2 regions of the Bacillus inaquosorum genome follow, and region 2 is predicted to be linked to the other one. Evidence: riboswitches for the same ligand, from Rfam matches in the RefSeq annotation. Region 2 holds a riboswitch; the other holds the start of a gene.

Region 1 (4,217 bases), 1.6 Mb from region 2:
GTGTCAAAAAGCTTCAGGACTTAAATGTAGTGAAAAAAACATTCCACCGAGGCATCCGTAAGCATACATTTGTGGCTGAAAAAGATTTCTTTAAATTTTTCACTAATTTCTTTCCGCCTAAATGGGAGCGGGAAGTTCAAGTAAATGTAGCAGCGATTGAGGAAGCTCAGGCTGATTTACAAGAGGTTTTAAGCAAGGAAGGTCTCAGTGAGGACATAAAAAATGAAGCGCTCCAGTTATACGAGCAGCTGGAAAGCTCTAAAGCCTACTATGACTGGCTGAAACGTCTTGCTGAATCGGTGCAGAGCGGGGAAATTTTTAAGTTTATACCGATCGAAACAAAGTAAAACATTAAAAACGCCTGGGAAACCGGGCGTTTTTTTGTTCGTTTATATGTAATTACTACAAATTTGAAAAATACGGGAAAAACACCCCATTTACTTCCAAAATATTTGATGGTAATTTTATGTAGGTAAAATTTGTATTTGGCCATTCAGAGGAGGTGAAAAGCGGGCAGGCCTGTATATTTTATAACTTTTTAGGGGGAATTTTATTATGAAACGCAAATTATTATCTTCTTTGGCAATCAGTGCATTAAGTCTCGGCTTACTCGTTTCTGCACCTACAGCTTCTTTCGCGGCTGAATCTAAATCAACTTCCGCTCATACCGAGTCTACTATGAGAACACAGTCATCAGCTTCATTGTTTGCAACAATCACAGGGGCCAGCAAAACTGAATGGTCTTTCTCTGATATCGAATTGACGTATCGTCCAAACACGCTTCTCAGCCTTGGCGTTATGGAATTTACATTGCCAAGCGGATTTACTGCAAATACGAAAGACACGATGAACGGAAATGCTTTGCGTACAACACAGATCCTCAACAACGGGAAAACAGTAAGAATTCCTCTGGCACTTGATTTGTTAGGAGCTGGCGAATTTAAATTAAAACTGAATAACAAAACACTTCCTGCCGCTGGTACATATACTTTCCGTGCGGAGAATAAATCGTTGAGCATCGGAAATAAATTTTACGCAGAAGCCAGCATTGACGTGGCTAAGCGCAGCACTCCTCCGACTCAGCCATGCGGCTGCAACTAATCTAAAAGACCGGTTCACGCCGGTCTTTTTTGCGTTTTCATCTCCCCTTTTTTCTCTATTTCCAGTTATCTTTTTTCTTGTTTAAAATTTAAATTGACAAACACTAGAAACAGGAGTAAATTCTTGAGTGTTCAATTTCATACAAACTCTTTTACCGCTTAATCAAACACGAACGGGGGAACCAACGATTGGCTGTTTTATTAACAGCCTTGGGGTGAATCTTACTAAGTAAGAGGGGGTACTCTGAATCCCTAATCCGACAGCTAACCTCGTAGGCGTATACAGAGAGGAGGTCTATTTTCGGCCATTCTTTGCAATGGCCTTTTTTGCTTCAAAAACGTTAATTTACTAAGGGAGATATGAACATTGGGAAGAATTAAAAATAAGCAATTTGCCGTGATCGGGCTGGGCCGTTTTGGCGGCAGCATTTGCAAAGAGCTGCATAGAATGGGCCACGAGGTCCTTGCGATTGATATCAACGAAGAAAAGGTAAATGCATACGCTTCTTACGCAACTCATGCAGTGATTGCCAACGCCACCGAAGAGAACGAATTGCTTTCATTGGGAATACGTAATTTTGAATATGTGATTGTTGCCATCGGAGCGAATATTCAAGCGAGTACGCTGACTACCTTATTATTAAAGGAGTTTGACATCCCGAACATTTGGGTAAAGGCGCAAAACTATTATCATCATAAGGTGCTTGAAAAAATCGGCGCTGACCGCATTATTCATCCTGAAAAGGATATGGGCGTCAAAATCGCACAAAGCCTTTCTGATGAAAATGTTTTGAATTACATTGATTTATCTGATGATTACAGTATTGTCGAGCTGTTGGCAACACGCAAGCTTGATTCAAAATCGATTATTGATCTGAATGTAAGAGCGAAGTACGGCTGCACGATCCTGGCTATTAAACATCATGGAGATATTCGTCTTTCTCCCGCACCTGAAGACATCATTCACGAACAGGATTGCCTGGTAATCATGGGGCACAAAAAGGATATTAAACGTTTTGAAAACGAAGGGATGTAGACAAAGGTGACACTTCAAAAGGATAAAGTGATCAAATGGGTTCGGTTTACACCGCCTCAAGTGCTTGCAATCGGTTTTTTCCTTATCATTATCATCGGTTCTGGGCTGTTAATGCTTCCGATTTCTACAACGAAGCCATTGTCATGGATAGACGCCCTTTTTACTGCGGCTTCCGCTACAACCGTTACTGGGCTTGCAGTTGTCGACACCGGCACTCAATTTACACTTTTCGGGCAAACGGTCATCATGGGGCTGATTCAGATCGGCGGGCTTGGATTTATGACATTTGCCGTTTTGATCGTCATGATATTAGGAAAAAAAATCGGATTAAAAGAACGAATGCTTGTCCAGGAAGCCTTAAACCAGCCGACAATCGGCGGCGTCATAGGCCTTGTCAAAGTCCTGTTTCTGTTTTCGATTAGTATTGAATTGATAGCAGCACTCATTTTATCCATCCGGCTTGTGCCTCAGTATGGCTTGGCATCCGGCTTGTTTGCCAGTCTGTTTCACTCGATATCTGCTTTTAACAATGCCGGGTTTTCGTTGTGGCCGGATAATTTGATGAGCTACGTTGGCGATCCTACAGTGAACCTTGTGATTACTTTCTTATTTATTACAGGAGGGATCGGATTTACAGTTCTGTTTGACGTTATGAAACATCGGCGCTTTAAAGCCTTTTCTTTACATACGAAGCTCATGCTGACAGGAACGCTGATTCTGAATGCGATTGCTATGCTTGTGATCTTTATTTTAGAGTACAGCAACCCTGGCACGCTTGGCCACCTGCATGTAGGGGATAAACTGTGGGCTTCCTATTTTCAGGCAGTGACGCCGAGAACCGCAGGCTTCAATTCCCTCGATTTCGGAAGCATGAGAGAAGGAACAATTGTATTTACTTTATTATTGATGTTTATCGGAGCAGGAAGCGCCTCAACGGCGAGCGGCATTAAGCTGACTACGTTCATCGTGATTTTAACGTCTGTTATCGCTTATTTGCGAGGTAAAAAAGAAACGGTTATTTTCCGCCGTTCCATCAAATATCCGATTATCATTAAGGCTTTAGCTGTGAGCGTCACCAGTCTGTTCATCGTGTTTTTAGGAATTTTCGCCCTGACGATCACAGAACAAGCGCCCTTTATTCAAATTGTATTTGAAACCTTTTCCGCATTCGGAACTGTCGGTCTATCAATGGGATTGACTCCTGAACTCACAGCAGCAGGAAAATGTATTATTATTGTCATCATGTTCATCGGAAGAATTGGTCCTTTGACGTTCGTCTTTTCATTCGCGAGAACAGAGAAATCAAATATTCGTTACCCTGACGGCGAGGTATTTACGGGATGATAACAAAAAATCCGGCGATTTAGGCGCCGGATTTTTTTATGATTCGATATGAGATTGATTTTGTCTTTTTTCCTGCTCCGCAATGATTTCGTTATCTTCTGCGTTATCACGGGTCACTTTTTGTGTAAGAATCGCACCGACCGCTACAAGTATCATAACAGCAATGTAGTAGCCTTTTTCATTGAGTTCCAGGTTATCAGCATTATAGAGTCCGACACTAAACAAAAATACTCCCGCAAAAAAAGTGAAATAAGCTAATACTGTAAAAGCAACCGTGTTTCTCCGTCTATATTTCTGCACCTTTGTTCCCTCCTGAAAGCATAGTCAATAAGTGATAACTTCCGTGGAATATTATACCTCAAATTCCCCAGAATGGAACAAAGAATTAAAAATACCAGTAAAAAGGTCTCAGGTTGCTTCCTTTATTTCAACAGCTGAATCATCAATCCAGCCGATGAGTTTATCATTGATTTGAAATTGGTACCATACGGACTGGCCTTTCTGCTTTTTAGATACAACCTTTATGTCCTTGCCGACGTAAGATTGGGCAGATGTCAGTTTAATGGACCGTTCATCAGTAGAAGGCTTGGACCATACGTCTTGAACGGCACTGTCTTTGATAGAACCGTATAAATCCACTGATTTCAGGGATGGATTTACCTCATCGTACTCATCTAAATCGTATTTTTCTACAATAGCGCTGATTTTGTCAGCGTAGTCAGGGTCTGTAGCATATC
Region 2 (4,217 bases):
ACCTGAATAAAAGCCAGTCTGCCCAAGGCTATCACAACGTATCGCTGAAATTTTACGGCGTGATGAAAGAGGGCGTCTGCGTCAGACAGGATACATCCGGCAACTGGATCAAAATTTATCCCGACAGCCGCCTGACGCTGGCGGACAGCAGTGAAGCGAAGGGAACGTCGCTGGACCATTATCCGTATCCTTTCGCCCAATCGGGAAATACAGCGGAGAAAACCGCCATCGTCATTCCGGATGACCCAAGTTCGGCGGAAATTGAAGCTGCAGTGAAAACAGAAGGCTATTTGAAAACGGTGGACAGCAGTATCAGCATTTCGTATGTCACGGAATCTGAACTGAAGAAAATCGACAAGCCGACGATTTTCATAGGAGTGGACAAGCATTGGAACGGCAAGGTGAAAAAGCTGATGAAACAAGCCGGCTTACAGGCAAAAGGAGAAAAACTCCTGCTTGCGGAGCGGGTGCTGAAAGCAGAGGGCAAGCAGCAGCCGGTTCTATTCGCACAAGCGGCATCCGCTGACGTGCTCACTGAAAAAATCAGCGTCATCACGGATCAGACTTACACAGGCCAGCTCAGCGGCGATACACTTTCGATCAGCAAGCTTCAGCAGGCTGAAAAAAAGGAAAGCAATAAGCTGACCCTCGAGAATTTTGGAGCGGATGATATCACAATTGGAGCTGACAAAACATCTTCAGCTCATTACTTTTATCCTGCATCAGCGGTTTTAGATCAAAATCAATCAGCAAAGCTGTCGCTTAAGCTGAAAAAGTCCGAAACGATTCAAGCCTCAACGGCCGAAAACGGATCAGCTTCTCAGGCAGCAGAACTGAAGGTCATGATCAACGGCCAGCCGCACTCGGTCGGGCTTGATGAATTAGGAAAAGAAGATAAAAACGGGTTCTATCATGTCACGGTAAAAGTGGACCCTAAGCTGCTGCAGAAAAACCGCTACATTGATATTCAGTTTGTCACAACTGGGCTAAAGGAAAACAATCCTTGCAACACCACTGATGAAGAAAAGTGGGTCTTTATCGATAAAAGCAGTACATTGTCATACGCCATCAAAGGCATGTCTCCGTCAGCGGATTTTCAAGAGTGGCCGCTTCCTTACGCCGGAAATCAGGAACAGACAACGCTAATCGTGCTTCCTGACACGGTAAGCCAATCAAAGCTTGAGGAGCTTTCTATCGTAACGGAGTCCTTTGGCAGCGAAGCGCAGCATTCATATACGATAAAGAAATCATCTGACATAACAGCAAATAATGCCAAAGGACGGAACCTCATTTTCTTAGGGGGCATCAATCAATTTTCTCTTCTGAAGGAGAGATCATCAGATCTGCTTGTACCGCAAGCAAAAAACGGTTCGTTTGATGTATCAGGTTTTGAGATGCTGAATGAGACTACAAAACAAGTGGCATTTACCCAAGCCTCTCTTTGGGATTCAGGCTACACGATGGCTGTCTTTGCACCGTCAAAAGGAAATGGCACGGCCGTCACAAAAGAGATCATCAGTTATCTGAACAGCACCGATGACTCGGCAACCGTCGTTAATGAAACAAACAGCCATCAGGTGTTTACAAACCATCAGCAGCTTAAAACGGAAACAAACCGTTCCAGCGCAGAACAGCCATCGCAGGATCATAGCCAGAAATGGCTGTATATTGGCGTGCTGGCACTCATTATGGTGATTGCGGCAGTGTTCATTTGGAATGCCGTAAGACGCAGAAAAAGAAAGACTGATACAGAATAAAACAGAGGCAATTTAGCCTCTGTTTTTTTATTTTTGGTATGTAAATTCCATTTGTGGAACCTGTCATTTTATTTTTTCTCGTCCAGCCGAAAGCCCCTTTACAACGCGCGTGAACGGGAGTATGATCTCTTTTATAAAACAAATCGCTTAATCTGAAATCAGAGCGGGGGACCCAATAGAACGGCTTTTTTGCCGTTGGGGTGAATCCTTTTTAGGTAGGGCTAACTCTCATATGCCCGAATCCGTCAGCTAACCTCGTAAGCGTTCGTGAGAGGAGATGAATGAAACCTGTGTTCGATGTAATGGCACAGGGGCATCCGTTTGCCTCTGTGTTTTTTGCCGTTCATTTTTTTAGAATGTAAATCGCATACAGAGACATCATAGCAGAAAGGACTATTACAAAATGTGAGAGCAAGATGCTGATGTTTTATTGTTTTAATTGAAAAATGAGAAATTAAAAGGGGAAGACATCGATGTATCATTCAATCAAACGTTTTTTGATTGGGAAACCACTAAAATCTCAAGCAGCTGGAGAGCAAAAACTGACGAAATTAAAAGCCTTGGCAATGCTTTCCTCAGATGCGCTGTCATCTGTTGCATACGGGACAGAACAAATTCTAATCATTTTGGCAACAATCAGTGCTGCTGCATTTTGGTACTCCATACCGATTGCGGTTGGCGTTCTTATATTGCTGCTCGCACTGATTCTTTCATACAGGCAGATTATTTACGCTTACCCGCAGGGCGGCGGGGCGTATGTCGTTTCTAAAGAAAACCTCGGTGAAAAGCCGGGATTGATCGCAGGCGGTTCACTGCTTGTCGATTATATTTTAACAGTAGCGGTAAGTATCTCCGCAGGTACGGATGCCATCACGTCGGCCTTTCCTGCATTGCATGATTATCATGTGCCGATCGCTGTTTTTCTGGTGTTAGTCATTATGATTTTGAACCTGCGCGGGCTATCGGAATCGGCATCGATTCTTGCCTATCCGGTTTACCTGTTTGTGGTGGCGCTTTTGGTTCTGATTGCAGTCGGGTTGTTTAAACTCATGACGGGGCAAATTGATCAGCCAGTCCATCATACACCGCTCGGCACACCGGTAGCCGGTATTACGCTGTTTTTACTGCTTAAGGCTTTTTCTTCCGGCTGCTCGGCGCTGACCGGGGTTGAGGCCATTTCTAACGCGATTCCGGCTTTCAAAAACCCTCCAGCGCGAAACGCGGCAAGAACGCTTGCGATGATGGGAATTTTGCTGGCGATTCTGTTCGCCGGCATTACGGTGCTCGCATACGGATATGGAACGGCGCCGAAGCCCGATGAAACGGTGGTTTCACAAATTGCGTCCGAAACCTTTGGGCGGAATGTGTTCTACTATGTCATCCAAGGCGTCACATCGCTTATTTTGGTTCTTGCGGCAAACACGGGATTTTCAGCTTTCCCGCAGCTTGCCTTCAACCTGGCGAGAGACCAGTATATGCCGCGTATGTTTACAGTCAGAGGCGACCGCTTAGGCTTCTCAAATGGAATTATCTTTTTAGGCGTTGCTTCCATTGTGCTCATCCTGTTATTTGGAGGACAGACAGAACACTTAATCCCGTTATATGCTGTCGGCGTATTTATTCCATTTACGCTTTCGCAAACCGGCATGTGCATCAAATGGATCAAGCAAAAACCAAAAGGCTGGATCGGAAAAATGCTGATCAACTCCTGCGGCGCTTTGATTTCGTTTATGGTTCTGTCGATCCTGTTCGTGACGAAGTTTAATGTCGTATGGCCGGTTTTAATCTTTATGCCTATCGTCGTTCTGTTGTTTTACGTAATTAAAAATCACTATACAGCTGTCGGCGAACAGCTTCGCATTGTAGACAAACAGCCGGAAGAAATCAAAGGCACGGTCGTGATTGTGCCTGTAGCCGGCGTCACGACCGTCGTGCAAAAATCGATTCAATATGCGAAGTCACTGTCCGATCAGGTCATCGCCGTTCACGTGTCATTTGACAGAGAACAGGAAAAGAAAGTCGAAAAACGCTGGGAAGAGCTCAATAACGGAGTGCGGCTCGTTACGCTTCACTCCTCGTACAGAAGCCTTGTCCATCCGTTTGATAAGTTTTTGGAAACAGTAGAAGCAAAAGCGAAGAAGGAGCAGTTTTCCGTCATGGTGCTGTTTCCGCAATTTATTACGAAAAAACGCTGGCACACCATTCTTCACAATCAATCAGCCTTCCTCCTAAGAGTCCGGCTGTTCTGGAAAAAGGACATAATCGTTGCCACACTGCCGTATCATTTTAAAAAATAAAGCTCTAGGACCAAGGGAACCCACCTTGGTCTTTTTTTGGCGGGATAAGGAGACATGCAATGTATACGCAAGGCGCATTTGTCATTGTATTGAACGAAAATCAGCAGATTCTGCTGGTTAAATGAAAAGACGTTCCTTTATGGGATCTGCCGGGCGGCAGGGT

What was found. Region 2 has a riboswitch for cyclic di-AMP ahead of kimA (potassium transporter KimA). Riboswitches for the same ligand answer to the same signal wherever they lie in the genome.
Region 1: linked by a shared signal. The riboswitch ahead of ktrA (potassium uptake protein KtrA) and the one ahead of kimA (potassium transporter KimA) in region 2 are both predicted to bind cyclic di-AMP.

Annotation. Positions count from the first base shown of each region.
Region 1 covers NZ_CP096592.1:3,172,768-3,176,984, forward strand. Annotated here, with positions in the region: gene gbsR (transcriptional regulator GbsR) at 1-347, shown strand, start outside; gene bslA (biofilm surface layer hydrophobin BslA) at 556-1,101, shown strand; cyclic di-AMP (ydaO/yuaA leader) riboswitch at 1,247-1,395, shown strand; gene ktrA (potassium uptake protein KtrA) at 1,468-2,136, shown strand; gene ktrB (Ktr system potassium transporter KtrB) at 2,143-3,480, shown strand; gene M1M80_RS16155 (YiaA/YiaB family inner membrane protein) at 3,517-3,780, opposite strand; gene lytG (exo-glucosaminidase LytG) at 3,889-4,217, opposite strand, start outside.
Region 2 covers NZ_CP096592.1:482,409-486,625, forward strand. Annotated here, with positions in the region: gene M1M80_RS02440 (cellulose biosynthesis cyclic di-GMP-binding regulatory protein BcsB) at 1-1,757, shown strand, start outside; cyclic di-AMP (ydaO/yuaA leader) riboswitch at 1,892-2,036, shown strand; gene kimA (potassium transporter KimA) at 2,231-4,054, shown strand; partial or broken gene M1M80_RS02450 (NUDIX hydrolase) at 4,114-4,217, shown strand, end outside.